Regions from separate parts of the Sphingobium sp. TomMM7A genome, predicted to be linked through region 2. Evidence: riboswitches for the same ligand, from Rfam matches in the RefSeq annotation. Region 2 holds a riboswitch; each other region holds the start of a gene.
The links. A riboswitch is a leader RNA that binds a small molecule or an ion and turns the genes downstream of it on or off. The one in region 2 is predicted to bind cobalamin.
Positions count from the first base shown of each region.

Region 1 (8,222 bases), on a different replicon from region 2:
ACGGAGGAGGGCCGGACTCGTTACCGCCGCACCACCACCGAATGCCAATCCGTGCGCTCTTCCCATCCCCGCCGTTCCAGCTCCGGCACATCCTCCTCGCTCACCGGTCGGCCAAGGCACAGCAGCCCCAGACAATCCCAGCCCTCCGGAATATCCAGCATCGCGTCCACGCCTTCGGGCTCCATGATCGACACCCACCCCATGCCGATCCGCCGCGTCTGCGCCGCCAGCCACAGCGTATGGACCGCCATCACGCAACTATAGCGCCGCGCCTCAGGCATGGTGACCGCGCCCAGATGATGGCCGGTCTCCGTCCCATCGTCGCAATAGACGGCGAACAGCACCGGCGCCTCACGCAGCCCATGAAGTTTCAGGCTGCGATAGAGCCGGTCCTGATCCCCGTCATATTCCTTGCCCGCTTCCCTGACTTGGCGGTCGACATGGCACGCCAGCCCCTCGCGCAACTCCGCCGTCTCGATCCGCACGAAACGCCAAGGCTGAGACAGGCCGACGGACGGCGCGCGATGCGCCATGCTCAACAGCCATTCGACATCCGCTTCGTCGATCGGGTCGGTCCTGAAATGGCGAATGTCCCGCCGCGCCCGCACCAGCGCCTCGAACTGCGCGCTGTCGATCGGGGTAATAGCGGGTCCGCTCATCAAAATTCGATCCCTGCCTGCGCCTTCACGCCGCTGCGGAAGGGGTGTTTGATTAGCGTCATTTCCGTCACAAGGTTCGCCGCCTCGACCAGAGCCTCGGGCGCGTTGCGGCCAGTGATGATGACATGCTTCATCTCGTCCCTGCTCGCCACGGCCTCAAGCACCTCATCAACGGGCAGATAGTCGTAGCGCAGGACGATATTAAGCTCATCTGCCAGCACCATATCATAGGCGGGATCGGCGATCATCCGCTTTACCTCGTCCCAGGCTTCACGGGCGAGGGCGATGTCGCGGGTCTTGTCCTGCGTGTTCCAGGTAAAGCCTTCGCCCATCGGCTTGAATATGACATTGTCGGGAAACGCATCGAACACCACTTTTTCTCCGGTGGTCATCGCGCCCTTCACGAACTGGACCACGCCGACCTTCTTGCCATGACCGATGGCGCGCACGACCATGCCCAGCGCAGCGGTCGTCTTGCCCTTGCCCTTGCCGGTATGGACGATCAGCAGGCCCTTCTCCTGCGTCTTGGTCGCCATGATCTTGTCATGGGCGGCCTGCTTCTTCTTCATCTTCTCGGCATGTTGTTCGGGCGTGCGTTCGATCATGATGGGTCCTTCAGTTGGGCGAGGAGCATGGCGGCGCTGTTCGACCGTGGCCGCCACAGCCCCCGGTCCAGCGCTTCGTGGAGGCGCGCGGCGGTCTCGCGCAGCGCGGCGGGATTGGCGTCGGCCATGAAGGCGCGCACCGCTTTATCCTCGATGAAAGCGGCGTGGACGGCATCGAAATGATGGTCCTTCACGCCATGGGTCGTGGCGGCGAAGGCGAACAGATAATCGACCGAAGCGGCAATCTCGAACGCGCCCTTATAGCCGTGGCGCATCATGCCCGTGATCCATTTGGGGTTGGTGACGCGCGCCCGCACCACCCGGCCGATCTCATCCTCCAGCGTGCGGACGACGGGCCGCTCGGGCCTGCTATGGTCGTTGTGATAGCTTAGCGGCTGGCGGCCCGACAAATGCTCGACGGCGGCGGCGATGCCACCTTCGAACTGATAATAATCGTCGCTGTCGAGCAGGTCATGCTCGCGGTTATCCTGATTTTGGATCAGCGCGTCGGCTTCAGTCAGCCGCTGGGCGAAGAGGTCGCGCTCTGTATCACCCTCGACCCCGCCGCCATAGGCATAGCCGCCCCAATCCAGATAGATCTTCGCCAAGTCCGATCGATCATGCCACAGCCGCTCGTCGATCATCGCCTGCAAACCCGCGCCATAAGCGCCGGGCTTCGACCCAAAGACGCGCGCCCCCGCGCGCCGCATCGCCGCCTTCTCAGGCGTCCCTTCCGCGATCAGCGCAGCGGCCTCCGCCCGATGACGCGCGGCGGCGGGATTATCTTCGTCCGGCTCATCCAGCGCCATAACGGCGCGCGCGGCGCTGTCGATCAGGTCGATCTGTTCCGGGAAGGCGTCGCGGAAGAAGCCCGACACGCGTAGCGTCACATCCACGCGCGGCCGGTTCAGCTCGGCGATCGTCATCACCTCAAAGCCCACGACCCGACCCGAAGCCCACTCCCATCGCGGCCGCACGCCCATCAACGCCAGCGCCTGCGCGATGTCGTCGCCGCCCGTCCGCATGTTCGCCGTGCCCCAGGCTGACAGAGCGATGGCGCGCGGATAATCGCCCTCCCGCTGAAGATAATCCTGCACGATGAGGTCGGCGGATCGCTGGCCCAAATTCCAGGCGGCCACGGTCGGCACCGCGCGCGTATCGACCGAATAGAAGTTCCGCCCGGTCGGCAGCACATCGGGCCGCCCCCGCGTCGGCGCGCCGGACGGGCCGGGCAGCACGAACTTACCGTCGAGCGCCTGAAGCAGCGCAGCCTTCTCTGCCTCTCCGCAAGCATCCACGCGGGGACCAAGGTCGCTGCGTATCACCTCCAGAACGCGCCCGCTCGACGGCCCCGGCGCGGCCTCGCCCGTGTCGAGCAGCTGCATGGCATAGAGCTCCAGCCGCTCCACCGTATCGCCGGTGCTGCGCCATGCATCCTGCGCCACGCCTGCCAGCACGTCCGGGCGCGGCCCATCCCAAGGCTTACCCATGCCGCAGTCGAGCGGATCGAAACCCAAATCCAGATCGTCCGCCAGAGCCCGCAGCAGCGATTGCTGATCCTCCTCCAAACCTCTCGGGCACCGGGCAAGGGAGATCAGCAGGTCTCGCCGCAACGTCCCTTCTGGCGACCGGGTAAAGATATGCAGTCCGTCACGAATCTGCATTTCTTTCAGTTCACAGAGATAGTTGTCGATCGCGGCTAAGGCATCGTCCCCGCTGCCTTCCGCGCCCGCATCCTTGTCCAGTCCCTGGCTTGCCGCCAATGCCAATATGTCCCGGCGCAACGTTTCCAGCCTGCGCGGGTCCATCCCCGCCGCCAGATAATATTCATCGACCAGCGCCTCCAGTTCCTTGAGCGGCCCATAGGTCTCGGCTCGGGTGAGGGGGGGCGTCAGATGGTCGATGATGCATGCCCCGATCCGGCGTTTCGCCTGCGTGCCTTCGCCCGGATCGTTGACGATGAACGGATAGATTTGCGGGATCGGCCCGGCGCATATTTCGGGAAAGCAGCTCTCCGACAGCGCGATCGCCTTGCCCGGCAGCCACTCCAGATTGCCATGCTTGCCCACATGCACCACCGCATGCGCGGCGAATGCGCGCGCCAGCCAGATATGGAAGGCGAGATAGGCATGCGGCGGCGGCAGCGCCGGATCATGATAGCTGCTCTTCGGATCGACATCATAGCCGCGCGAAGGCTGCACCGCGACGGCGACCTGACCGAAGCGATGCACCCGAAGGGAGAAGGCCTCACCCTGACAGAAGGGATCATCCTCCGGCTCGCCCCATCGCTCGATAACGGCTGTACGAACGCTTTCGGGAAAGTCATCAAATGCCGCACGATAGTCGGCCAGCGCGAGCGAGCAGGGGGCGTCCCCTCCGGTCATATGCCCCATCAACGCCGCACCATCGGTCGGCGCGTCGCCCGTCCGATAGCCAGCCTCCGCCAGCGCGCGCAGGATCGCCGCCGCGCTTTCCGGCGTGTCGAGGCCCACGCCATTGCCGATCCGTCCATCCCGGTTCGGATAATTGGCAAGGACCAGCGCCACATGCCGACCCTTAACCGGCGTCCGGCCTAATCTGGCCCAGTTTGCAGCCAGTTGGGAAACAAAGTGCACACGATCAGCCAGAAGCTGCGGCACCACGATGCTGCATTCCGTCCGCGTATCGAAGCGGGCGGCGGCCTTGAAAGCGACCGCGCGGGTGAAGATGCGCCCATCCACTTCGGGCAAGGCAATATGCATCGCCAAGTCGCGCGGACCCAGCCCCCGCGCGCTATCCTGCCACGCCGCCTGTTCGGCGCTGGCGAACAAGGTCTGAAGAATCGGGCAATCGGCCTGCTCCAATATGGATGGCGTGCGCGGTTCGCCGGGCGCCGATGCGGCAAAGGCGGTGGCGTTCAGAATGACGTCCGGTCGAGCTACCCCGATCACTCCTTCCAGAAAGTCGCGCGCAAAGGGTTCCCGCAACGCCCGTACATGGACCGGCAGGACATTAAGCCCCGCAGCCCGCAATCCCGCGATCATCGCGTCCACCGCCTCCAGCGTTCCGGCGATCAACAAGGCGCGGTAGAAAAGGAACAGCGCTGTCGGCTGGCCGGATGTCCAACCGGCCTTCACCTGTTCCAGCGTTGGGCGTTCGACACCGGGAAGATACAGGCCCGCGTCGGCGACCGGAACCGGCGCGTCAGGCGCGCCCGCGTCCAACCCTGCAATCCGCGCGGCGGTCCTTAAAAAAGCCGTGGCATTGGCAACGCCGCCCTGCCGCAGATAATCGCGCAGCCGGTCGCATATTTCCGGGGGCAGGGTGGACGCCATCCGCAGTTCGGGATCATCCTCCCGCCCGTCCGCGATGGCGGCGAAAGCAATGCCCCTGTCGCGCGCGACATTGGCGATTTCTTCAATGCCATAGGGCCAATAGCTCTTACCCCCCAACAGTACCACGCAGACGAATTTCGCGTGGGAAATCACATTCTCGACATAGAGATCGACCGAATAGGGATGCTTGAGCTGAAGGAGATTGGCCAGCCTGATCGACGGCCCGCCTTCCCCCAGAATGGCGGCGGCGCTCGCAAAGCAGGCAAGGTCGCTGTCCGCCACGGTCAGCAGCACGATGTCGCCCGGCGATTGGCCAAGGTCGATCGCTTCGTCCCCGTTGGAGACGGTGCCGGGCGTGGCGGTCAGCAAATGCATCAGGCGACCGCCATCTGCTGGATGAATGCCCGTTCGATCGCCGCCCGGTCCAGCCCCGCCTGCCCGATCACCACCAGTCGCGATCGGCGCTCCTCATGCACCTGCCAGTGCCGGTCATAATGATGCTGGATGCGTGGCCCGACCGCCTGAATGACCAGCCTTGCCGGACGGCCCGCAATGGCGACGAAGCCCTTCACCCGCAATATGTCGTGATCGGCTATGACCTGCTTCAGAGCATCCAGCAGCGGCGCAGGATTGCCCAATTCCCCCAACTCCATGACGAAGCTGTCGAAATCCTCATGATCATGATCCTCCTCCTCGTCATGGTGGGAGGGGCGGGCGTCAATCTGGTCCTCGACCCCGGCATCAAGGCCGAGCAGGACCGCCGGGTCGATCTCCCCCCGCGCGGTGCGGACGATACGCACGCCCGGCCGGATTTCCGCCGCCAGATCCCGCTCCAGTTCCGCAAGCCTTTCCGGCGCGACCAGGTCTGTCTTGTTCAGCAGCACAAGGTCGGCACAGGCCAGCTGATCCTCGAAAAGCTCCTCGATCGGGCTGTCATGGTCCAGCGTCGGATCAGCCGCACGAGCGGCAGCCAGCGCTTCCTCGTCATGGGCGAAGCGGCCCGCCGCCAGTGCATCGGCATCGATGAGTGCAATCACCCCGTCCACCGTCGCCCGTGTCCGGATATCGGGCCACTGAAACGCCTTCACCAGCGGCTTTGGCAGGGCAAGGCCCGAAGTCTCGATAATGATATGATCGGGCGGCACATCCCGGTCGAGCAGCCGCTGCATCGTCGGCAGGAAATCGTCCGCCACGGTGCAGCAGATGCAGCCATTGGCCAGCTCGATAATATCCTCATCCGGGCAAGCCTCATCGCCGCACCCCTTCACCAGCGATCCATCGACGCCGACATCGCCAAATTCGTTGATGATGAGGGCAAGCCGCCGCCCACCCGCATTTTCGATCAGGTGGCGGATCAGCGTCGTCTTACCGGCGCCCAGAAATCCCGTGATGACGGTGGCGGGAACCTTGCTCATAAAGTCTGTCCTTGATTGGAGAGGAGCACCTCGATCTCGTCGAAGCGCTTCCAGCGGTAGATGATCCAGCTCACCAGCCAGCAGGCGGCGAACAGGCCGATGATGAAGAAGCCCAGGCTGTTGAAATGCTCGCCCAGATTGGCGGCCACCGACCAGACGCCGCCCGTCAGGCCCAGCTTGTCGCCCAGCAGCGCCGCCGCCTCGATCCCGCCGATGACGATTGCGACCAGCGCGGACACCGATGTGATGGTAATGTTGTAGTAGAGCTTGCGGATCGGCTTCACGAACGCCCATTGATAGGCGCCCATCATCAATGCACCGTCTGCCGTGTCGATCAGCGCCATGCCCGCCGCGAACAGCAGGGGGAAGATGAGCACGGTGGCGATCGAAAGGCCGCTCGCCGCTTGCCCCGCGGACAGGCCGAGGATGGCGACTTCGGTCGCTGTGTCGAAGCCCAGGCCGAACAGAAAGCCCAGCGGCGCCATGTGCCAACTGCGCGTGACCAAGCGGAACAATGGCCGGAACAGACGCGCCAGCATGCCGCGGTTGCCCAGCAATATGTCCATGTCTTCATCGACATAGGTGCCGCCGCTGCGAACATGGTTAAACGTCTTCAGGACCGATCTCAGGATGATCAGGTTCATCGCGGCAATGGCAAAGAGGAAAGTGGCGGATATGATCGTCGCGATCGTCCCGCCGATATCGCCCGCCGCCTCTACGCTGCTCAGCGCGCTGGCGGCGAAAGCGATTCCGACGGCGGCGATCAGCACGATTCCGCTATGGCCGATCGCGAACCAGAGGCCGACGGTCAGCGGCCGCTGACCTTCCTGCATCAGCTTGCGGGTCACATTGTCGATCGCAGCGATATGGTCTGCATCGACCGCATGGCGCAGCCCCAGGCTCCAGGCGAGCAGGGCCGTGCCCAGCATCATCGTGTCGCCCGCAAAGATCAGCAAGGCGCACAGCCATAACGCGATGTTGGCGGCGATCAGCGCGCTGAACATGAACGTGGCACGGCGACGAAGCGCCGGAAATTGCATAACCATTGGAGACATGGCTCCCGTCAGCGTCAGCGAGACTGGACGGGACCTCCGCTAAGCGGCCGACATCACACGCCGGACGGACGCGATGAAGCGTCCGGCACATGAAGCCGGTGCGGTCCCGCCGCACGCGTCGCTCAGACGGAATACCGTGCCCCGGCCATCCCCTGGGCCAAAGCAAGAGCGACCAGACGCCGACAGGTCTCCTGGCTTGCGGGTCATCGCTCGACACATGGCCTTCCCAGGCCTCGCATGATTTAGCGTCCGGCCCAGTGGCTGACCCTCCGATCGGGACGGAAGGTCGCTATGCATCTCACTCACCGCTTACAGTTGCAGGGACAGCCGCGGATTTGGGCGCCTTGTGAGCAGCCCGCACCGCATTCCCTTTAAAGCCCTTTCGGGCACCGGCGCGATCGAGGCCGTGCATAGATGGCTTGGCCGCCAAAGGGAAGCGGCAGTTGCATGACCGCGTCCATTTGCCTCCCACACCATATTGCCGGGCGCACATTGCCCGCCTAGACCGGCCTTATGACTTCGCCTTTTTCCTTTACCCGCATCACGCCCGACGGCGAGGCGTCGCCCGTGACGCGCGAGTTGGCGGAGGAAGTGCCCGTCGCGATCGAGTTCAACGGCGTTGGCTATGCCGTGTTGATGGCGACGCCGACCAATGTTGCGGAACTGGTGCAGGGGTTCGCGCTGGCCGAGCGGCTGGTCATCCCATCCGACGCGCCGCTCGACGTCGATGTCCATGCTACGGAGCAGGGCTTGGTCGCACGGGCTACGCTGCCGGAAGACCGCGTCGAGGGGCTGCTGGGCCGGGTCCGTCATCGCGTCTCCGATTCTTCCTGTGGTCTGTGCGGCGTTGAAAATCTGGAGCAGGCGATGCGGCCCTTGCCTGTCGTGACCGCCCGATCGAAAGCGAGCCGGGAAGCGATCTTCGGCGCGCTGCACGATCTTGCCGCGCATCAGCCGCTCAACCGGCAAACCGGCGCGGTCCATGTTGCTGCGCTGGCCGGGGCGGATGGTGCGATCCGCCTCGCCTATGAGGATGTGGGCCGCCACAATGCCTTCGACAAGCTGATCGGGGCCATGCGGCGGCGGCAAATGTCCTGGGATGGCGGCTTCGCGCTGCTGTCTTCCCGCTGTTCCTTTGAGCTGGTGGAAAAGGCGGCGCTCGCCAATTGCCCGC
Region 1 covers NZ_AP027312.1:326,481-334,702, forward strand. Annotated here, with positions in the region: gene bluB (5,6-dimethylbenzimidazole synthase) at 21-659, opposite strand; gene cobO (cob(I)yrinic acid a,c-diamide adenosyltransferase) at 659-1,264, opposite strand; gene cobN (cobaltochelatase subunit CobN) at 1,261-4,953, opposite strand; gene cobW (cobalamin biosynthesis protein CobW) at 4,953-5,993, opposite strand; gene ACZ5ZH_RS14335 (HoxN/HupN/NixA family nickel/cobalt transporter) at 5,990-7,039, opposite strand; cobalamin riboswitch at 7,213-7,457, opposite strand; gene fdhD (formate dehydrogenase accessory sulfurtransferase FdhD) at 7,562-8,222, shown strand, end outside.
Region 1: another riboswitch for cobalamin. It lies ahead of ACZ5ZH_RS14335 (HoxN/HupN/NixA family nickel/cobalt transporter); the one in region 2 lies ahead of ACZ5ZH_RS00505 (TonB-dependent receptor plug domain-containing protein).

Region 2 (11,254 bases):
CGCGTCGAGGCTGCGGCCGTCGGCGATCAGCAGCGCGGTGCCGATGAGGACGCAGGGCAGCGCGATCCAGACATGGGCGTAGCTGCGATTTTCGAGGCTGCCCATCAGCCAGCTCATAATCTCCATCGCCGCGAAGGGATTGGGCGAGAGGTTCAGCGACAGGCTGATGCCCGCCCCCGCGAGGGTTGCGACCGCTATGCCTGCGAGGATCAGGGTCAGGGGGCTCTCGGACGGACCAGCGAGCAGGAACAGCGCGGCGATGGCGATGAGGCTACTGATGATGGCGAGGGCGGGGAGGATGAGCGGGTGAAGCTGCGCGAGGCCGAAATATAGGGCGCAGACAGCGCCGAGAGCCGCCGCGTTGGAGGCGCCGAGGACGGAGGGTTCAGCGAGCGGGTTGCGGAGATAGCCCTGAAGCGCGGCTCCGGCGAGGCCAAGCATCGCGCCGACGATCAGGCCGAGCAGCATGCGCGGCAGGCGCAGGTCGATGAGGATAGCGCGGGCGACTTCGTCACCGCCGCCGGTGAGGACGGCCAGGATGCGGGCGGGAGAGAGTGGGACCGCGCCCAGTGTAAGGGAGCCGAGTGCTGCCAAAAGGGTGAGCGCGAGAAGGATGGGGAGCAGCAGGGGAGGGCGGCGGGCCTTCATGGCTTGCGCGCTCCAAGGCTGCTGATAGGGGTTGTAGTGCTGCGGCGAAAGCGGGAGCACGGCGCTTTGCGGAGGCTGGATTGGTGCGCAGAAGGATGTTGGCGATATGTTGTTTGGTCAGCCTGACCGGCGCTGCGCCCGCGCCGCCCAAGCGTATCGTGTCGCTCAACACCTGTTCCGACCAATATGTGCTGGCGCTCGCCGATCCGGGGCAGATCGCGGCCTTGAGCCCCTATGGCCATGATCCGGAACTGTCGGCGGCGATCGGGCAGGCGCGGCGTTTCCCCGTGCTGAAGCGTCCGGCCGAAGAGGTATTGGCGCTGCGCCCCGACCTGGTGATCGGCTTTCCCGATGGCGCTGGCGGCGTTGTCGGCGCGCCGGATGGGCGATGGCGCAAGCTCGGGCTGGCGAGCGCGGACAGTTTTGCCGCCATCCGCGACCAGATCCGGCAGGTGGCGGCCGTTGTCGGCCATCCCGCGCGGGGCGAGGCGATGATCGCGGGCATGGAGCGCGACCTTGCCGCCCTGCCCCGCTCCCGGCGCGGCGGCGTTGCGGCCTATTATCAGCGGCGCGGCTATATGACCGGGACCGGCACTTTGGTCGATGAGTTGATCCGGCGCGCAGGCCTCACCAATCTGGCTGCGAAACTTGGCAAGCCAGCGCTGGCGCAGGTGCCGCTGGAGGAGATGATCGCGGCCAGGCCCGACTATCTGATTGTGGAGCAAGGCAGCGAAAAGGTCGTCGATCAGGGGACGGAAATGCTGCACCACCCGGTGCTGCGATCCATCCCCCGCATCCACGTACCGCAAGCGTGGACCGTGTGCGGCGGCCTCGCCTATGTGCAGGCCGCGCGCAGCATCGTGGCGCAGGCGGACGCCGCAAGCAAAGGCAGGACGCAGCCAAAGGCCGCGCCCCGGCGATGAAGCGGGGCGGTCGCCCACCCCCTTCACCTTCTACCGTCAGAAGCGGACACGCACGCCGCCATAGGCCGATCGGCCGTAGGTGCTGTAGCCATAGACGGTCGCATATTCTTCATCCGTAACATTGTCGATGCGGCCGTAAATCTCCAGATGCTCGTTGATCGGCAGCGAAGCGCGCAGGTCCAGCCGCGCATAGCCATCGATCCGCTGGGTGGCGGATGCATTATTATAGCTGTCGCTGGCCATCAGCAGCGTCGCTCCGGCCGACAGTCCGAACTGCCAGCGATAGTCGGCAGCGAGGCTGACAACATTCGTCGGACGGCGCGGGAGGCGAGCGCCCGTGTCGCGGTTCCGCGCATCGACATAGCTATAGGAAGCCGTGACAGTCAGCGCTTCGACAGGCTTCAACGTCAGCATAGCCTCCACGCCCTTTGCGCGCGTGCGGCCGAGATTGAAATATTGCGACGTGCCGAAGTCGAAATCGATCTGGCCGTCGATGGTGCGGCGAAACGCGGTGACCGAGATCGTGGCCTGATCGCCGCCAAGCTGCTGGTCGATGCCGACATCATAGCTTTTCGACCGCTCCGGATCGAGGGCGGCATTGCCATAGGTGGGATCGTAAAGCTGATAGAGCGATGGCGCGCGGAACCCCTCACCATAGCTTGCGCGAATATTGGTGAGGCCATGGTTGGGCGAATAGTTGGCGTTGGCGCCGAAGGTGGTCGCTCCGCCGAACTGGCTGTGATCGTCATGACGCACGCCGCCGGTCAGGGCCAGACCGGCGAAGGGCTTGACCACGGCCAGGGCATGGACGCTGTCGATATTCGCGCCGGCATTGCTGTAGACATTCTGGCCTGCGAAGGAATCGAAGAAGAACGAGTCATATTCCGGCCGTTCATGTTCATATCCCAGCAGCAGCTTGGCCCTGTCGATGGGTTGGAAGACGGCCTGATATTCGAACCGCAACGTCTTTCCGGTAAAGCCGGAAGGCCCAAAGGGCGACTCATAGCTGCGCTCTGCACGGAACCAGGTGACCGCCGCCCGCTGCGTCAATTTGCCGTCGAAAGAGGCAAGGTTCAGCCCTGCATAGCCGATATATTGGTCAAGCTTGCTGCTGTCGGTCGTGTCGGCTGGCGCGCCGAAGAAGATGTCGGTGTCGAGGTCCGCATGGATATAATAGCCGCGCAGGTCGAGGCTGAGATTGTCGGTGAAGGCGAGCTTCAGCTTTGCGTTGGTGGCGATGTTCTCATAGCCGTCCTTCTCCGTGCCGCCTTTGGCTGCGGAAATGCCATCGGTACGGAAATACGCGACGCCCGCGCTGCCAGAGGCGATGCCTGTGCTGCCCGAAATGTCGGCCTTTGCGTTCAGCGTATCGGCATAACCATAATCCACCGAGGCGCTGCCGCCAAAGCGTTCGCCGGGTTCCTCCGACATGATGTTGACGACGCCGCCGATCGCCTGGCTGCCATAGACGACGGAGTTGGAGCCGCGCAGCACTTCGATGCGGCGGATGTTGCCGGTCAGCAGGTTGCCGAAGTCATAGGCATCACCGATGACGCTTGGGTCATTGATCTTGACGCCGTCGAGCAGCACCAGCGTCTGCGTCGTTTCCGCGCCTCGGATCGAAATGCCGGTGACGCCGCCCACGGCGTCAGCGCGGTTGAAGCGGACGCCCGGCGTGGTGATCAGCAAATCGACGACGCTGACATTCTGGCGCGTTTCGATCGTCTTTTCATCGATCACGGTCACCGCCTGCCCGACTTCATCGGTGGGTTGCTCAATGCCGAGCGCGGTGACGATGATCTCGCCCGAATCTTCGGCGAGAGCGGGGGTGGCGGCCAGCAGCGCCAGCAGTGAAATTCCGGTCCTGATCATATTTCTGTCTTCCCTGAGCGCCATGCGACATGAGCCCAGGGCCTGCCGCATGAGCGGCCGGTGCGCGGGAAGAAGAGACGCCAGCCCCGTCACGCGCACCGATGCGGCCCTGCGCCGCTTCGTCGCTCAGACGGAAAACACCGTGCCCGGACCTATCCCTGGACCCAAGGCAAGAGCGACCATGCGCCGGTAGGTTTCCTGGCTCGCGGGTCGTCGCGGTGATGCACGCCTTCCCGGACTTTTGGTCCAGTGGCCGGTCCCCCTCGCCTTCCCCTTTGAAGGCATGCGGGTTTCCCTGTGCATCGCGCTCGCCGCTTACAGTTGCAGGGACAGCCGCGGAGTTGGACGGTGATCCCGTCCGCACCGCATTCCCTTTCCGGCGCGATCTTTCGTGAACAGTTGCCCGCTCACGCCGCGCGCCATAGGGGAAGTTGAGGGTTCTGCCAAGGAGTGGATAATGCGATTGCTGGGTGCGGTGCTGGCTGGGGGACGATCCACCCGGTTCGGAAGCGACAAGGCTCTCGCGCTGATGCCGGACGGGCGCACGCTGATCGACCATGCTGTGGCGGCGATCGCGCCGCATGTGGAGGCAGTGGTGGTCTGCGGGCGGAGCGTCGAGGGGCTGACGGGGCTAGCGGATCGGCCAGCGGCGGACATGGGGCCGCTGGGCGGGCTGAACGCGGCGCTGCATTATGCGCGCAGTCAAGGTTACGATGCGGTGCTGACGACGGGGTGCGACATGCCCGTTTATCCGGCGGCTCTGGTGGAGGCGCTTGTGGGTGACAGTGGGGCGGTGCTGAAGGGGCAGCAACTGGCGGGGTTCTGGCCTGCCGGGCTTGCGGATGAAATGGATGCTCATCTGGGTGAGGAGAATAACCGCTCGATCTTCGGGTGGATCGAGCGGGTGGGCGCGCGGGTGGTGGAGCGGCCGGAACTGCTGCTGCCGAATATCAATCGGCCGGAGGATCTGGCGCGCTGGCGCGAGCCAAGCTGAGCTTGCCGAAGCCCCCTCCCTTCCTTCCAACTAAGTTCGGGGGCGTTCGGCAAGCTCAGGGCAAAAGTTGCGCAGAGCCGGTCTTCAAAGCTGAAGAGCGACGCTGGCTGCAACCCCTACAGGCATGGACGTGCCCGCCACCGCTTCGCCGATCAGCAGCAGGGTCGGGTCTTCGTCGCTGATCGTGGCGACCAGGAAGGCAAGCGCGGACAGCTTGCCGCGGATCAGGCGTTCGGTGGGGAGCGAGACGTTGACCGCCACCATCACCGGCGTTTCGGGATCGCGGCCTGCGGCGATCAGCTGGCGGCTGATCTCTCCGGCGGCGGCGCGGCCCATATAGATGCCAAGCGTGCCGCCGGGACGGGCGAGCGCCTCCCAGTCGAGCTTGAGCGGTTCACTGGCTTTGAGATGCGCGGTCACCAGCGTCAGGCCGCGCGCCTTGCCGCGCAGGGTGAGCGAGGCGCTGCCGCTTGCGGCAGCAGCGCTTGCCGTGGTGATGCCGGGGCAGATATGGAAGCGGATGCCGTCGGCGGCGAGATGCTCCATCTCTTCGGATGAGCGGCCGAATACCGAGGGATCGCCCCCCTTGAGGCGCACGACGCGCTTGCCTGCTTTGGCGGCGGCGAGGAGCAGGTCGTTGATGCTTTCCTGCGCCTTTGAATGGCGGCCGGAACGCTTGCCGACGCTGATCCGCTCGACGCCCTGCGGGATGAGGTCAAGTACGCCGGGGCCGACGAGGGCGTCGTAGAAGACGATCTCCGCGGCGGCGATCAGCTTTTCGGCCTTGCGGGTGAGGAGGTCCGGGTCGCCGGGGCCTGCGCCGACCAGCCAGACTTCACCGGGAGCGATCAATTCATTCGGCTGCATGAAGGGCCTCCTGCGGAATTTGGGCGAGGATGTTGGCGAGCGCGGGACGGCAGGACCCGCAATTGGTGCCCGCGCCGATCGCCTTGCCGATGGCGGGAACGTCGACCAGGCTCTGGTCGCGGATGGCGGCGACGATCTGGTTGAGGCCGATGTCGAAGCAGACGCAGATGGTCGGCCCTTTGTCAGGCTGGTTGCCGGGACCGCGCGCGGCGAGGACGGATGCGCCCACCTCTTCCGCCTCAAGCTGGCCGATGAGCCAGTCGCGCGAGGGGAGCAGGCCGGTGCGGGTGACGAAGAGGACGGCTGCCAGCTTGCCTTCGCGGATGATGGCGATGCGGCGGGTGCCGCGCGTCATGTCGACCGCTTCGACGCGGTCGCCTTTGGGCAGGCAGGCTTCAAGACGCACGGGGTCGCCATTGCCTGCGACTTCGTAGAGCGCGCCATCCGGAACGGTGACCTTCGTGGCCCAGAGGCAGGGGATTTTGGCAGGCTGCTCGCCGCGCAGGATGAGGAAGCCCTTCCACTCCGTCGCGACCTTTTCGATGCTGGCGGGCGTCGATTTGAAGCCGGGCTGGCCCGAATGAGGATCGACCAATGGCCGGGGCAGCAGGCCGGTACGGCCGCCGGTGGAGATTTGGTCGGTCCAGTGGATCGGCGTGAAGATTTCACCCACACGCTGGCCTTCGCTGAAAGCCACGCGGAAGATGCTGTTGCCCTGTGCGGTCTGGACGCGGGCGAGGTCGCCGTCGCAAATGCCCAGTTCCTGCGCGTCCTGCGGGTGGATTTCGACCAGCGGCTCCTCGCGATGGCGGGCGAGCTTGGCTGAGAGACCGGTGCGCGTCATCGTGTGCCACTGGTCGCGGTAACGGCCGGTGTTGAGCGTCATGGGCCACTGCTTGAGCGGCTCCTGAAGGTCCATCTGCTTGGTGAGGACCAGCCGCGCCTTGCCATCGGGGGTGGAGAAGCGGCCATCGGCAAAGGGCTTGTCGCCACCCCAGCGGAAGGGCTCCATCGCTTCATAGGCGTCGTTGCCGATGGTGGCCTGGGCACGGAGGTTGAGCAGGCGCTGGCCGTCATTCTGATAGGCGGTCAGGCGGGCATGTTCGCGCCAGATGTCGGCGGGCCGGTCATAGGCGAAGGCGTTTCGAAAGCCCATGCGGCGGGCAACTTCCTTGACGATCCACCAGTCGGGTTTGGCGTCGCCGGGGAGCGCCAGGAAGGGGCGCTGGCGGCTGATTGTGCGGTCGCTATTGGTGACGGTGCCGTCCTTCTCGCCCCATCCGGCGGCGGGCAGGCGGACGTCGGCATGGACGCTGGTGTCGGTGTCGGCGATGATGTCCGACACGACGAGGAAAGGGACAGATTCCAACGCTTCACGGACGCGGTTCGCGTCGGGGAGGGAGACGGCGGGGTTGGTGGCCATCACCCAAAGCGCCTTGACCCGGCCTTCGTTGATGGCGCGGAACAGGTCGACGGCTTTCAGGCCCGGCTTGGTCGCCATGTTCGGGGCGGCCCAGAAACGTCCCACCCGCTCAACATTTTCCGGCGCGAAGTCCATGTGGGCGGCGAGGGTCGAGGCAAGGCCGCCGACTTCACGGCCGCCCATCGCATTGGGCTGGCCGGTGATCGAGAAGGGCGCTGCGCCCGGCTTGCCGATGCGGCGGGTGGCGAGGTGGACGTTGATGATCGCGTTGACCTGATCGGTGCCGCGGATCGACTGATTGATTCCCTGGCTGAACAGGGTGACGGTGCGCGGCGTGGAGGCGAACAGCTTGTAGAACTGCTCCAGCAGCGCGGGCGCGATGTCGCAGGTCTTGGCGGTGGTCCAGAGGTCGTGGCCGACGCGGATATGCTCCCAGAAGCCTTCGGGGGCGTTCACATGCTCGGCCATGAAGGCAGGATCGGTGATGCCCTCGGCGTCACACCAAGCCAGCAGGCCGTTCATCAGGGCAACGTCGGTGCCGGGCTTCACGGGAAGATGCAGGTCCGCGCCTTCGCAGGTTTCGGTGCGGCGCGGGTCGATGACGACCAGCTTGGTGCCGCGCGCCGCGCGGGCGGCCTGAATGCGCTGATAGACGATCGGGTGGCACCAGGCGGTGTTGGAGCCGACCAGCACGATGAGGTCCGCTTCGTCGAGATCGCCATAGGTGGCAGGCACGATGTCCTCACCAAAGGCGCGATTGTGCCCGGCGACCGCGCTCGACATGCAGAGGCGGCTATTGGTGTCGATGTTGGATGTGCCGATGAAGCCCTTCATCAGCTTGTTGGCGACATAATAATCTTCGGTCAGCAGTTGGCCGGAGACGTAGAAGGCGACGCTGTCGGGGCCGTAGCGATCGACGGTTTCCTTGAACCGCTTGGCAACGAGGTCCAGCGACTTGTCCCAGCTGGCGCGCTTGTTGCCGATCATCGGGTGCAGCAGGCGGCCGGTCAGACCGACGGTTTCTCCCAGATGCGTGCCCTTGGAGCAGAGGCGCCCGCCATTGGCCGGATGCGCTTCATCGCCCTTGATCGTAACCGACCGGGGTCCGGTCGGCGTGGCCGAAATGCCGCAACCGACGCCACAATAGGCGCAGGTGGTGCGGATGGCCTGGTTCATGCTCTTACCTCTTCGTCCCGAGGAATAGGAATTGGGTGGAAGCGCTTGCCGCAAGGGATGGCCAACAAGACGCCCCCACCCGGGTCCCCGCCGTTTTGGCTAGGGACCGGAAGCTTGATGCCCGTCAGGCTGCTGCCTTCATCGCCGTCGGGCGAGCGATCAGGATGCGACCGCCCTCCTCTTTCACGGCGATCGTCGGCGTGCAGCCTTCGTCATTGCCCTGCGCCTCGCCCGTTTTCAGGGCGATGTTCCAGTTGTGCAGCGGGCAGGCGACGCTGTGGCCGTGGACGATGCCTTGGCTCAGCGGCCCCTTCTTGTGCGGGCATTCGTTGACCAACGCGAAAACCTTGTCGTCGCTGGTGCGGAAGACGGCGATTTCCTTTTCGCCTGCAATCTGCCCCCCTCCCAGCAAAACAGTGCGAGCGCCGCGCTGGGGAATGTCGGCCAGCGTTCCGATGTCGATCCAATCGGTCATGTCGTTCACTCCGCAGCGATGGCGATGGGTTCGAGATGCTGGTGCAATTCGCTCTCCGCACCAGCTGCGCGCTGCGCCCAGGGGTCTTCCTGACTGAAGCTTTGCGAATAGAGGAAGCGGCTGCGCAGAGCTTCGCGGCCTGCGTCGTCTTCCACGATCCGCTGCTTCACATAGTCTACGCCGACACGCTCGATCCATGGCGCGGTACGCTCCAGATAGCGCGCTTCCTCGCGGTAGAGCTGGGTGAAGGCGGCGCAGTAATCGAGCGCCTCCTGCTCGGTCGCGACCTTGCAGAGGAAGTCGGTGGCGCGGACATGGATGCCACCATTGCCGCCGACATGCAGCTCATAGCCTGAGTCAACGCAGACTACGCCAAAGTCCTTGATCGTCGCCTCCGCGCAGTTGCGGGGGCAGCCGGATACGGCGATCTTGAACTTGTGGGGCATCCACGATCCCCAGGTCATCCGCTCGGTCTTGACGCCAAGGCCGGTGGAATCCTGCGTCCCGAAGCGGCACCATTCGGAACCCACGCAGGTCTTCACCGTGCGCAGCGACTTGCCATAAGCATGACCCGACACCATGCCCGCGGCATTGAGGTCGGCCCAGACGGCGGGCAAATCTTCCTTCTTGATGCCGAAGATATCGAGCCGCTGGCCACCGGTGACCTTCACCATCGGCGCGTCATATTTCTCGACCACATCGGCGATCGCGCGCAGTTCACGCGGGTTGGTCAGGCCACCCCACATGCGCGGGACGACGGAATAGGTGCCGTCCTTCTGGATGTTCGCGTGCATGCGCTCATTGACGAAGCGGCTCTGCTGGTCATCGACATATTCGCCGGGCAGCGCGCAAAGCAGATAGTAGTTGAGCGCCGGGCGGCAGGAAGAACAACCGTCGGGGGTCGACCAGTGCAGCTTCTGCATCACCTCGGGGATGGAGCGCATATTCTGCGCGACGATCTCACGGCGGACATCGTCATGCCCAAAGCTGGTGCATTTGCACATCGTCTTCGGACCTGACTGGACGTCGTCGCCCAGCACCACCGCCAGCAGGTTTTCGACCAAGCCCGTGCAGCTGCCGCAGCTCGCCGACGCCTTGCAGGTGCCGCGCACCGCGTCGAGGCTGCATGCACCCTTTTCGATGCAGGCGACGACCTGGCCCTTGCTGACGCCGTTGCAGCCGCAGATCTCGGCATCGTCCGAGAGCGCCGCAACGGCCGCCTTAGGGTCCAGCGCGCCTCCTCCAGAGGCGAAGGCCTGACCGAAGATCAGCAGGTCACGGATTTCGCCGACATCTTCCTCGCGCTTGAGCAGGTCGAAATACCAGCCGCCATCGACCGTATCGCCGTAGAGCACCGCGCCGATGATCTTGTCGTCCTTGACGATGACGCGCTTATACACGCCGCGCGAGGCGTCGCGCAGGACGATGTCTTCGCAGCCTTCGCCGCCGGAGAAATCACCGGCGGAGAAGACGTCCAGACCCGCAACCTTGAGCTTGGTCGAGGTGACCGAACCCTTGTAGCCCGTATGCTGATCAGTGAGGCCGTCCGCGAGGCTGCGGCACATGTCCCACAGCGGCGCGACGAGGCCGTAGACATTGCCGTCATGCTCGACGCATTCGCCGACCGCGAGGACATCGGGGTCGCTGGTGACCATATGGTCGTCGACCTTGATGCCGCGATTGACTTCAAGGCCAGCTTCACGGGCGAGAGCGGTCGCAGGACGGATGCCTACCGCCATGACAACAAGGCTAGCGGGGATTTCCGTGCCGTCCTTCAGGCGGACGCCCTCGACCTTGCCGTCGCCGTAAATCGATTCCGTATTGGCGCCGGTCAGGATGGTCTGGCCCCGACCTTCCAGCGCGGACTTGAGCAGCCAACCCGCCGCTTCGTCGAGCTGCCGCTCCATCAGCGTGTCCATGAGGTGGATCACGGTCACCTTCATACCGCGCAGGGTCAGGCCGTGCGCGGCTTCCAAGCCGAGCAGACCGCCGCCGATCACCACCGCAGAGCCGCCCTTTCCGGCGGCTTCCAGCATGGTGTCGACATCCTTCATGTCGCGGAAGCTGATGACGCCCGGCAGGTCCTTGCCCGGAACCGGGATGATGAACGGATCGGAGCCGGTGGCGATCAGCAGCTTGTCATAGCCAACAGTGCGACCCGACTGGCTCGTGACGGTCTTCGCGGCGCGATCGATCGCCGTCACCGGATCACCGGCGATCAGTTCGATCTTGTTCTCATCATACCATTCGCGGCTGTTGATGACGATGTCATCGAAGCTCTTTTCCCCGGCCAGAACCGGCGAGAGCATGATGCGGTTATAGTTCACATAAGGCTCGGCCCCGAAGATCGTGACGCGATAGCGCCCCGCATCACGGGCCAGCAGTTCCTCAACCGCACGGCAACCGGCCATGCCGTTGCCCACAACAACCAGATGTTCGCGAACATCGTCGGAGGGCACGAAGATATCCTCTTCGTTGGCCGTCTCCGGTCCGGCGTTGTTCTGAAAATCCATCCCTTGACTCCAGACAATAAAAAAATCCGCCATCCGGACCCCTGGGCTTTGAACCCAGGAGTCTGGATGGCGGCTTTGCCATCATTAACGCTTTGACGATCCAACCCTGGATCACCGCAGCTATGTCAGTAGAGGACAACCTTGTCCTTCGCAGTGCAGCATAAATGAAACGCGGCTGGGGTCAAGCGATTCGGCGGAAAAGTTAGAGATTGCGCTCAGCTTCCACCTTTTCACCGTTTCCCCTGAGCTTGTCGAAGGGCTTCACTTCTTAGGAAGAAAAGGGTTTCGACAAGCTCAGCCCCAACGGAGGTAGAGCGGTTCTCATTGCCCAAAAACAAGGGCGGCGGCTCCTCTTTCGAGTGC
Region 2 covers NZ_AP027311.1:91,362-102,615, reverse strand. Annotated here, with positions in the region: gene ACZ5ZH_RS00515 (FecCD family ABC transporter permease) at 1-648, opposite strand, end outside; gene ACZ5ZH_RS00510 (ABC transporter substrate-binding protein) at 744-1,571, shown strand; gene ACZ5ZH_RS00505 (TonB-dependent receptor plug domain-containing protein) at 1,608-3,443, opposite strand; cobalamin riboswitch at 3,615-3,839, opposite strand; gene mobA (molybdenum cofactor guanylyltransferase) at 3,901-4,437, shown strand; gene cobA (uroporphyrinogen-III C-methyltransferase) at 4,522-5,304, opposite strand; gene ACZ5ZH_RS00490 (molybdopterin-dependent oxidoreductase) at 5,291-7,903, opposite strand; gene nirD (nitrite reductase small subunit NirD) at 8,028-8,378, opposite strand; gene nirB (nitrite reductase large subunit NirB) at 8,384-10,891, opposite strand.

Region 3 (11,254 bases), on a different replicon from region 2:
GCCCGAAGACATGCTCGCCCCCTTCCTCCTCATCGCCCGCGCCGCGATGCAGGGCCTCCCCTGCCCCGACGACACCGCTCTCGCCCGCGCCTATGGCACCAGTTCGCCCGGCCGCGTCCGCCGCCTGATCGATTATATGGAAAAGATCGGCGTCATCGTCGCCCGCACCGATTTCGGCGGCCGCCGCTCGATCGGCGTACCCCAACTCGGCCTCTCGACGGCAGCAGCCGAAGGATGAGCGTCTCCGTCCTCTTCGTCTGCCTCGGCAATATCTGCCGCTCGCCGCTGGCCGAAGCCGCCCTACGCGCCGAAGCGGAACTCGCGGGCCTACCCATCAAGGTGGATTCAGCAGGCACGGGCGACTGGCATGTAGGCTCCCCACCCGACAGCCGCGCGCAGGCCGTGGCGCTGCGCAACGGCATCGACATATCCACCTATCGCGGCCGTCAGGTCTCGGTCCAAGACTTCCACAGCTTCGACCACATCTTCGCCCTCGATGCGGAAAACCTCAAAAACCTCCGCAGCATCCGCCCGTCAAATGGCACCGCCGACCTCCGCCTCCTCATGGACCTGATCCCCGGTCGCGAAGGCACCAGCGTCACCGACCCCTATTTCGGCGAAGATGAATGCTTCGATGAAACGTGGTCGGACGTAACCCAAGCCGCAAAAGCACTGATCGAGCGGCTTACACGCTAAGAAGCTAAGTGCTCCTGCGCAGGAGCACAACGCAGACTCACGCAGAGACCAGAGATCGCAGAACACCCATCCAAAACCCTCTGCGAACTCTGCGCCTCTGCGCGAAAACCAAAGCCCGAACGGCCGTTCAAGCAGGCATCTTCACCCGCGCCCGATAGGCGTGCAGCAGCGGCTCGGTATAACCGTTAGGCTGCGCCACGCCCTCAAACACCAGCGCCCGCGCCGCCTGAAACGCCAGACTGCTCTCCTCCCGCCCGCTCATCGGCTGGTACAGCGGATCGCCCGCATTCTGCGCATCGACCTTGGCCGCCATCCGCCGCAGCGCCGCGTCAACCTCGTCAGCCGAACACACCCCATGCAACAGCCAATTGGCGATATGCTGTGAAGAAATCCGCAACGTCGCCCGGTCCTCCATCAGCCCCACATCATGAATATCCGGAACCTTCGAACAGCCCACGCCCTGATCCACCCAGCGCACGACATAGCCCAATATCCCCTGCGCATTATTGTCCAGCTCGTCGCGAACATCCTGCGCCGACCAGTTCACCCCCGCCGCCAATGGGATCGTCAGCAGCGCGTCCAGCCCCGCCACCGCTTCAGCCTTCCGCTCCTCCTGCCGGGCAAAAACATCGACCGCATGATAGTGCGTCGCGTGCAAAGTCGCGGCAGTCGGCGAAGGCACCCAAGCCGTATTCGCCCCCGTCATCGGGTGCCCGACCTTCTGCTCGAGCATGTCCGCCATCCGATCGGGAGCCGCCCACATGCCCTTGCCGATCTGCGCCCTGCCCGACAGCCCGCAGGCAAGCCCGATCTGCACATTGCGATCTTCATAAGCCTTGATCCACGCCGCGCTCTTCATCTCGCCCTTGCGGATCATCGGCCCCGCGCGCATCGACGTATGGATTTCGTCCCCCGTGCGATCCAGAAAGCCGGTGTTGATGAACACGATCCGGTCCCGCACCGCATGGATACAGGCGGCGAGGTTTGCCGAAGTCCGCCGCTCCTCGTCCATCACGCCAACCTTCAGCTGATGCCGCTCCAGCCCCAGCAAATCCTCGATCGCGTCGAACAGTTCGTTGGTAAAGGCGACCTCTTCCGGCCCGTGCATCTTGGGCTTCACGATATAGATGCTGCCCGCCCGGCTGTTGACGAAACGCCCGTTCCTCCGAATGTCGTGCAGGGCGATCAGGCTGGTAACGATCCCATCCAATATCCCTTCCGGAGCCTCCGCCCCGCTGGCTAACCGCACCGCAGGCGTCGTCATCAGATGCCCGACATTGCGCACGAACAGCAAAGACCGTCCCGGCAGCGTGAACGCACTTCCATCCGGCGCCACATAGCTGCGGTCCCCATTCAACCGCCGCGTCATCATCGCGCCATTCTTCTCGAAGCTGTCCTCCAGATCGCCCTTCATCAGGCCGAGCCAGTTGGCATAGGCCGCGACCTTGTCCGCAGCATCCACCGCCGCAACGGAATCCTCCAGATCGCAAATGGTGGACAGCGCCGATTCCAGCACAACGTCCGCCAGATGCGCCGGGTCATCCCGCCCGATCGGATGGCTTGCGTCGATCACCAGCTCAATATGCAGCCCATTGTTACGAAGCAGGATGTTATCCCCTGCCCGCCCGGCCAGTTGCGCGGGGTCGCGCAAGACCGGCGTGCCACCCGCCCAATCCGCCCAGCTTCCCTCCGCCAGAGGAACCGCCCGATCCAGGAACGCCTTGGCCCACCCAATCACCTGTGCGCCGCGCGCCGGATCATAGCCCTTGCCCACCGCCGCGCCGGGGATCGCATCGGTCCCATACAGCGCATCATAAAGGCTGCCCCAACGCGCATTGGCCGCGTTCAACAGGAACCGCGCATTGAGGATAGGCACCACCAACTGCGGCCCCGCCAAGGTCGCCAGCTCTGCATCCACCCGACCCGACCCGATGGAAAAAGGCGCGGGTTCCGGCACCAGATAGCCGATCTGGGTCAGGAAAGCCCGATAAGCCTCCGCATCAAAGGGCTGCCCCGCTTGCTCGCCATGCCAGCTGTCGATCTGCGCCTGAATAGCATCGCGCTTTTCCAGCAGAGCCGCATTAAGCGGCGCAAACCGCGCGAAAATCGCAGCCGCGCCCTTCCAAAACGCCTCCGCCGCGATCCCCGTCCCCGGCAGGACTTCCCCATCGATAAAGCGCGCCAGCTCGGCGGCAACCATCAGGCCCGATTTCTCGATCATGCCGTCCATGGGCAACTCTCCATCCAAAATACTGTGACGAAAGCCTATAGACCCCTCTCCATCCTCGCACTAGACAACAAGAACTCAAAACATCTGTTCCTCATAGGAAAAGATCATCGATGGATCCCGATTATCTTCTCTTCGCCCGCGCGGTGGATGCAGGCAGCCTTTCGGCGGCAGGCCGCATATTGAACATCTCGCCCGCCATGATGTCGAAACGCATCTCCCGGCTGGAAGCGCGCCTCGGCGTCCGCCTCATCCATCGCACCACGCGCCGCCTTGCCCTGACGGAGGAAGGCGTCGGCCTGCACCGCGACCTTGTCGCCATCCTCGACGCCATCCAGCAGGCGGAGCAACGCGTCACCAGTCGGCATCGGAGCGCGTCCGGGCCGCTGCGCATTTCGGCTCCCACCTCCTTCGGCCGCCTGCATGTGGCGCCCCATGTTGGCCGCTTTCTGGACCTCCATCCGCGCGTCGATCTCGAACTCAACCTGTCCGACGCCTATGAAGACCTGCTCGCCGAGCGCATCGACGTGGCGATCCGTATCACCAGCGACATTCCTCTCCATCTGGAGGGACATCATCTCGCCACCAACCGCCGCATCCTCTGCGCCAGCCCCGCCTATCTTGCCGCGCATGGCATTCCGGACAAGATCGCCGACCTCCCCCGCCACCGCCTGCTCGCGGCCGATGGACAATTGCCATGGCGGCTGATGAATGGCCGCGCGCGCAAGCTGATCGATGGCCAAAGCCATGTCCGCACCAACAGCAGCGAAATCGTGCGCGAACTCGCCCTTACCGGGGTCGGGATCGCCTTGCGCTCGCTCTGGGACGTGGGCGACCTGATCGCGGAAGGCAGCCTCGTCCGCGTCCTCGATAGCTGGGAAGGCCCCGCTGACCTCGCCGTTCACGCCGTCCACCCCCGCGCCGCAGGCCGTCCCGCCGCCGTTGATGCCTTCATCGGCTTCCTGCGCGAAATCTTCCGCGATGCATCGTGGAACCGGGGCGGCTGATAGCATGAAGCCCCTTAGCGCCATCCGCTCAACTGCTTGAAAAGCGCAGAAATCCCTTCCTGAAATCATTTGCAAGCAGGCTGTCAAAAAACAGAAGCTTTCCGGAGTTAACCTGCGTAATGGCAGCGGGAAACAGGCCGATGTTATCGTTCGAGCCATAAGAAATTGAGAGAGGATAAGGGCCATGCGCCCCAATAACGCATCACATTTTTCCGCCTGCGCCGCCCAGGAAGCGCGGCAGGCCAGGGAAGCCCGCCTTCGCGGCGCAGACCAGGCCACCATCGCCCTCCACAATGAACGCGCCGTCCGCTACCAAGCCATGGCCCTACGCCTCCAGCGCGAGCGCGGCGCGACGCTGAACTAATCCATCAACGCCAAGCGGCTACGCCAGCGTCCCACCACGTACCGTCATGCCAGCGAAAGCTGGCATCTCAGGCGACCACGCGCCTCCTAGCAAGGGGATCCCAGCTTCCGCTGGGATGACAAACGGAAAAATGAGGGACACGCCCATTCCCTCTCCCCTTCAGGGGAGAGGGTGCCGAGCGTAGCGAAGGCGGGAGAGGGGAACGCAAAGCACGACCGCCGCTCCCCTCTCCCCAACCCTCTCCCCTGAAGGGGAGAGGGAGCAAGTTACCTCACCCCACCCCCCTACCCACCCCCCTTGCCCAACCCCCACACCTCCGCTATCGCCCCGTCACCCAGGCAACCCCTGGGAAAATGATCGCGCCGGTGCCTCGAAAGAGGCTTAAAAGGGAACATGGTAAAGGAGGCATCCGCCTCCCCAAGCCAAGGCTGTCCCTGCAACTGTAAGCGGCGAGCGCGATGCACATCGCCCCACCTCCTAGGCGGGATGGGGCAAGTCACTGAGCCGGACGCTAAATCCTGCGAGGCCCGGGAAGGCCGTGCATCAAGCGATGACCCGCGAGCCAGGAGACCTGCCAGCGTCTGGTCGCTCTTGCCTTGGTCCAGGGGATGGCCGCGGCACGGTAGTTTCCGTCTGAGCGACGAACGAGCGGCGAGAGGCCGCTTCGGTGACGCTGGCGGTCGCCTTGGGGGCGTCCGGCCGTCGGCGCGCGCCGGTCGCCGTCTGGCGGCAGGTCTCTCGCCGAGTGTCGCCAGACGCCCGGAGTGCATCAAGTGAAACTACCCAATCAACTCCACCGCGCTGCCTGCGCGCTGACCGCCACGCTCCTCCCATTCCCCGCCTTCGCTGCCGATGCGAATGACGCGGGCGAGGATGCGAACACCATCGTCGTCTTCGGCCGGGGAGAGGACAAGATCGGCACCGCTCATGCGGCAAGCGAGGGCAGCGTCGGCGGCGCGGACCTTCTCGTCCGCCCGCTGCTGCGCGTCGCCGAACTGCTCGAAGCGGTGCCCGGCATGGTCGCGGCCCAACATTCGGGCAGCGGCAAGGCCAATCAGTATTTCCTGCGCGGCTTCAATCTCGACCATGGGTCGGACTTCACCACCTATATCGACGGCGTTCAGATGAACTTCCGCAGCCACGGCCATGGCCAAGGCTATCTCGACTTGAACGGCCTCATCCCCGAAATCATCGCGAGAGAGGATTTTCGCAAAGGCCCCTATCGCGCCGATGGCGGCGACTTCGCACTCGCGGGCGCGGCCTATATGACCACGATCGATGGCTATGACCGTCCATGGGGCGCGGCGGAGGGCGGCTCCTTCGGCTGGCGCAGACTGGCGGTGGGCGGCACGGTAAAGGCAGGCGCAGGCAATCTCACCCTCGTCGCCCAGGCCAAGGCTTATGACGGCCCGTGGCAGGAGGCCGAACATCTGCGCCACTATGCAGGTTTCGCCAAATATACGCTTCCCGCCGGGGCCGGTAAGATCGACGCCACGCTCCACGCCTATCGCGCGACATGGCGCCCGACCGAGCAGATACCCGAACGGATCATCGGCACGCCGCTCTGCCCCGATGTCTTCTGTTCGCCCGATCCGTCCGCGCGCGGCGAAACGACGCGCATCATCGGCAATATCGCTACCCTCCAGCCGACATGGCGCGCCAATCTCTACGCGCAATTCTATGACTGGACGATGTTCTCCAACCCCACCTACACCGATCCCGACGGCACCAGCGCGCAAATCGAGCAGTTCGATCGACGCTGGGTACTGGGCTTCACCGGCGAAAAGCGCTGGGACATCGCCTCCGCTCTGCAACTGAAGCTCGGCACGGAAAATCGCTATGACGCGATCGGCAATGTCGGCGTCAATCGCACGTCGAACCGCACCTCCCTATCCTCGCTCGGCCGCTATCGCGTAAAGCAGGGTTCAGCCGCGCTCTATGGCGAAGCCACCGTCACGCCGCTGCCGGGCTTGCGAGTCACTGGCGGCCTGCGCGGCGACTATTATCATTACGACGTCCGCGCCCGCGACGCCGTCGCCGCTGCGCTGGGCGAAGGCAGCGGATCGGACACGCTCGTCTCTCCCAAGGCATCTGCGGCCTGGGCAATCACGCCGCATGTCGAACTTTATGCCAATTGGGGCCGGGGCTTTCATTCCAACGATGCGCGCGGCGCGGTCAATGTCGACACGCCTGTCCCGATGCTCGTGCGCGGCACGGGCAAGGAATTGGGCGGCCGCCTGCAACTACCCGGCTTCACCTTCACCGCAACCTATTGGTGGCTGAACGTCGGGAGCGAGTTGCGCTTCATCGGCGACTCCAACGCGGTCGAACCCAGCGGAGCCAGCCGCCGCCACGGCTATGAGCTTGTCGCCTTCTGGCGCCCGCTCCCCTGGCTCGCCTTCGACGGCAATTACACCGCCAGCCACAGCCGCTATACCAATGGCGACCATATCCCTAACGCCTTCAAAAACGCCGCGTCCGCTGGCGCAGCCATCGTGCTTGACCCATGGGAAGCCAGCATCCGCGTCCGTCACCTTGGCCCCTCGCCGCTGATCGAGGACAATAGCGTGCGCGATTCCGGTAGCACGGTCGTCAACGCGCGCGCCGCCTGGAAGGGGAAGCGGGTGCAAGTCTATGCCGAACTGCTCAACATCCTTGGCAGCGGGGACAAGGACATCGCTTATTATTACGAGTCCTACCTTCCCGCCGCAGATGCGGAGCCTGTCGAAGGGAGGCTAAGCCGCGTGGTCGAACCGCGAACGGTGAGAGGCGGCATCAAGTTCAGCTTCTAATGCTGGGGAAGGCCGCATCTACAAAGACCCTGCGGCCTTCCCAATCAATGGCTTACATAATGAACGGCGATGTTCATAAAGTAAAAGTGGATAGGGCAACGGTCAAACTACAATAGAATACATGTTAAATACCCGTGGAAATTTTGAGACGTAGTTGACCTCTTTTCGCCGCTATGCAATTTTCCCCCTCGGCAATCTGGACAAAGAATCAGTAGCCTGGAGAGGATGCCAATGAAGCACGCACCATTAAGGGGCGCCGTTTTTCACGCGATATTGCGTGACTGCCTGGAAGCACAGCGCGCCCCCAAGGAAACAGAAATACAACTGATTGCCTGCAAAATATGGCAGGACAGTTTCGCGGCGATCACGCACAAGAACTGGCACGACCTCGTACCGGGCGGCGAGGAGTATGAATACACCATCAACGCCGCGCGCATGGCCTTCGGCCTGCACGCGACCAACACCGCCGCCTAAATGGATAGCCCAATCCGCTTACGCCGACGATTGCCGGATCAAAGCTGGAACTGGGTTATCCATTCGCAGATGAGCGCGGGCTTGCTCTCGCCTTCTATCTCTACCGTTGCTTCGGTGGTCAGCTGAATCTGCCCCGGCCGCTTTTCGACGATCTCCAGCGGCTTGAACCTTCCGCGCACACGTTTGCCGGATCGTACGGGCGCCAGAAAACGCAGCTTGTTGCTGCCATAATTGATCTCCGTGGCGCCGTCGGGAACGATGTCGCCTCGCGCATCGGCGCATAGATGCGGCAGGAGTGAAAGCGTCAGGAAACCATGAGCAATCGTCCCGCCGAAGGGTGACTGCTTCGCGCGCTCCGGATCGACATGGATATATTGATGATCCTTGGTCGCTTCGGCGAACTGGTCGATCATCTCCTGACTGACCAGGAACCAGTCCGACACGTCTTCCTCGTCCGCCCGCGCCTGAAGATAATCGAGAAACTGGCTCATTCCATTCACCCCCCATGCTGCTCCAAGAGCAAAACTATGCACAAGCATGCGCGAATGCGATAGGAAAATACTCTAGTGGTGATGAGGATCAGTTGGACCTTGTCAGCGGCGTCGAGTTACTTACCCTTCCCAAAAGAATAAGCTGGAGAGGCCATGACTGGAGAAGACAAGAAGCTTCGGCTGCACGAAAGCCGTGCAGCCGAAGAGTCGAGGGATGGATATCGATCGCGGAACCATCCACGATCAAACATCGCGGAATATGATCTAGCGCCGTGGTCGGCCCACATCATCCTTGCAGCGTGGGAAGGGATCATCTGATGAGCCCCTCTCATCCGTCCAACGACCCTTTCGGAATGGAACATGAGCTGCTGCTGGCGGCGCTCCGACGGCGGCTACGAGCAGCGGGCCTGACCCAGGCCGACGTCTCGAAAAAGCTTGGCGTGGGCACCGCCACCGTCAAACGATGGCTGCATGGCCGTGGGCTGGGCCTGCGCACCTTGTCGCAACTGTGCGCACTCGCCGACACCACGCTCACCGAAATCGCCGAAGAGGCCGCCGTGCGCGATCGGTCATCCGACAAGCTGACGCTGGCGCAGGAAAAGGCGCTGACCACAAGCCCCGAACTATCCACCATTTTCTTCATCATCGTCACGGGTTGGCCGGTGTCCGAAGCCGAGGAAGGCTTTGGCATACCGCCCGAACATATCGCGCAACATGTCGAACGGCTGGAAAGGTTGGCGCTGATCGATCGCCTGCCGGGAGGACGTCTACGTGCGCGGCTGGACCCGGCCCATGTGTGGCAACGCGAGCCCATGCGCAGGCATTTCGAACAGCATATGAAGCATCTGTTCTTCAATCTGAACTATGGCGACCCAGATACGATCTTCGGCGTGGAAACGGTCAAGCTGTCGCCCGTGGGCGTCGCGCGTGTCGCGGAAAGGATCGAGCGTTTCAGGGCCGAACTGCGGGAAATCGCGCAGGCGGATCGTCGCACCTCGGCTCTTCCGGGAGAATGGCACGCTGTTCTTGCAGTGGCATGTCCGGTGGCGCCGCTGAAACCTCGCTGATTGTGGATGGCCCTTGACGAAGGGATCATTTCAAGACACGCTGCATGCAAACAAGATAGCTCGGCCGAAGAGCTGATCGGTGGCCGAAGCTGTCAGGAGAGGATGCAGAAAGGGCTCGCGGCCATGCGCCGCAGATCAGGCTGCATCATGAACAATATAATGGCGGAACACCGCCAAACGTCCGTTTTCGGATGCGCGTACGCGTGTTCGGCCCCGGATGGTGGACCGAGTTCTAAACGGAGCACGGCCGTATCGAGGGATGGCATCGCCCGACGAAAGGAAGGGGATTGCCATGCGTTCATCTATTGCCGTTGCGTTAGCGGGCATATCATCGTTCGCCACGACAGCGGCTCTGGCGCAGACTGCCGACCCGGCCACGCAGGCTGCGGTTCAGGGGCAGCTGGCCGACATCATAGTGACGGCGCAGCGGCGCGAGGAAAGCCTGCAAAAGGTGCCCGTCGCCGTGACCGCCATCGGCGCGGACCAGCTTGACCAGTTGCGCGTCACCAATGTGCGCAACCTCGCTGGCCTGGCGCCCAGCCTTCAGATCAATACGCAGGGCCTGCAATCCAATCCCACAATCATCATTCGCGGCGTGGCGTCCGGCACGTCCAACAATGCGGTCGATCCAAAGGTTGGCATCTATCTGGACGGCGTCTATATCGGCCGCACGGTCGGCTCGATCTTCGACCTGTCCGACATCCAGCGTGTAGAAGTGCTGCGCGGCCCGCAGGGAACGCTGTTCGGCCGCAACGCGACAAGCGGCGCGATCAGCCTTGTGACGGCTGCTCCAACGGGCGAGTTCGGCGTTCGCGGTACGGTATCCTATGGCAATTACGACGCGTTCCGGACGAAAGTATCCGTCGACCTGCCCGCCTTTGGCCCCTTGTCGGTCAAGCTGTCCTACCTTCATGACGAGATTGAGGGTGATTATCGCAACCTCCTGGGCGGCCGCACCATAGATCTGCGTCAGCGCGACCCGTCATTCGGCGTGCAACGCATCGCCGACCGGCTAGGCGAACGCAATGTCGATGGCGTAGGCGTCGCGGCACGACTGGATCTGGGCGACCTGACCGCCGACTATCGCTTCGACTATACCGATGCGCGTTCGACCGGCCGGGCGATACAGAGCTATGGCGTCATCCCGGATGCATCAGGCCAGTTGTTGGCGCCGATTGTCGCCTTCCAGCCGCTATTCGGCGGCATCACCAATATTTCGACTGATCGCCTGACGTCAGTCGCCAATGCGACCAGTCCCGAACATGTAGTGACGCAAGGGCATAGCCTCACCTTCACCTATCCCGTGAGCGATGAGATTACGCTCAAGAGCATCACTGCCTATCGCAAGTTCCGGCAGGATCCGAACATCTACGACCTTGGCGCGACCGGAGGTTTGCGTTTCACGACCGCGCAATTCCAGGCACTGCTGGCGGGTGATGTTGCAGCCATCCTGGATCCTGCCAATGCGCCGGGACCCAATGACTCATTCTTTTCCCTGCTGACGTCGCGATCCACCAGCCAAAAGCAGTTCAGCCAGGAATTTCAGGTCCAAGTCACTTCTGAAGCATTCGACCTGACGGCGGGCCTTTTCTACTTCCATGAAAATACCCCCGCGACCGACATACTGGGTATTTTCCAACCCGTCGCGAACGGCGTTGTGCTGGACACATCCACCGTCGGAGTGATCCCCGGCCTGCCGGTCGGGCAGCTGCCCTTCGACATCAACGGCGACGGCGTGGTCAATGCGGCCGACTTCAACCCATCGCTCGACAGCATATTCGGCAGCGGACTGACGCGGACGCGCGCCATCAATGACAGCTACGCAGCCTATGGGCAGCTCACCTATCATCTGACTGATACGATCGATTTGACGGGCGGCATTCGCTACACGATCGACAAGCGGGAAAACCGGATCTTCGCAGTATCCGGCGGGCAGGGCGGCCAGTTGGGCGTCGGCGACTACAAGGTCGATTACAAAAAGGCCACCTGGGCGGCGATCGTCACCTGGCGGCCGACCAACCAGGTGACGGCTTATGGCAAAGTGTCCACCGGCTATGTGGCTGGCGGCATATTGAGCGGCATCCCCTATAAACCCGAAACGTTGACAGCCTATGAGCTCGGCCTGAAGACGCAAAG
Region 3 covers NZ_AP027312.1:937,756-949,009, forward strand. Annotated here, with positions in the region: gene ACZ5ZH_RS16905 (helicase HerA domain-containing protein) at 1-238, shown strand, start outside; gene ACZ5ZH_RS16910 (low molecular weight protein-tyrosine-phosphatase) at 235-696, shown strand; gene ACZ5ZH_RS16915 (malate synthase G) at 824-2,926, opposite strand; gene ACZ5ZH_RS16920 (LysR family transcriptional regulator) at 3,037-3,930, shown strand; gene ACZ5ZH_RS16925 (hypothetical protein) at 4,115-4,294, shown strand; cobalamin riboswitch at 4,641-4,887, shown strand; gene ACZ5ZH_RS16930 (TonB-dependent receptor) at 5,107-7,086, shown strand; gene ACZ5ZH_RS16935 (hypothetical protein) at 7,318-7,560, shown strand; gene ACZ5ZH_RS16940 (MaoC family dehydratase) at 7,599-8,051, opposite strand; gene ACZ5ZH_RS16945 (helix-turn-helix domain-containing protein) at 8,369-9,118, shown strand; gene ACZ5ZH_RS16950 (TonB-dependent receptor) at 9,411-11,254, shown strand, end outside.
Region 3: another riboswitch for cobalamin. It lies ahead of ACZ5ZH_RS16930 (TonB-dependent receptor); the one in region 2 lies ahead of ACZ5ZH_RS00505 (TonB-dependent receptor plug domain-containing protein).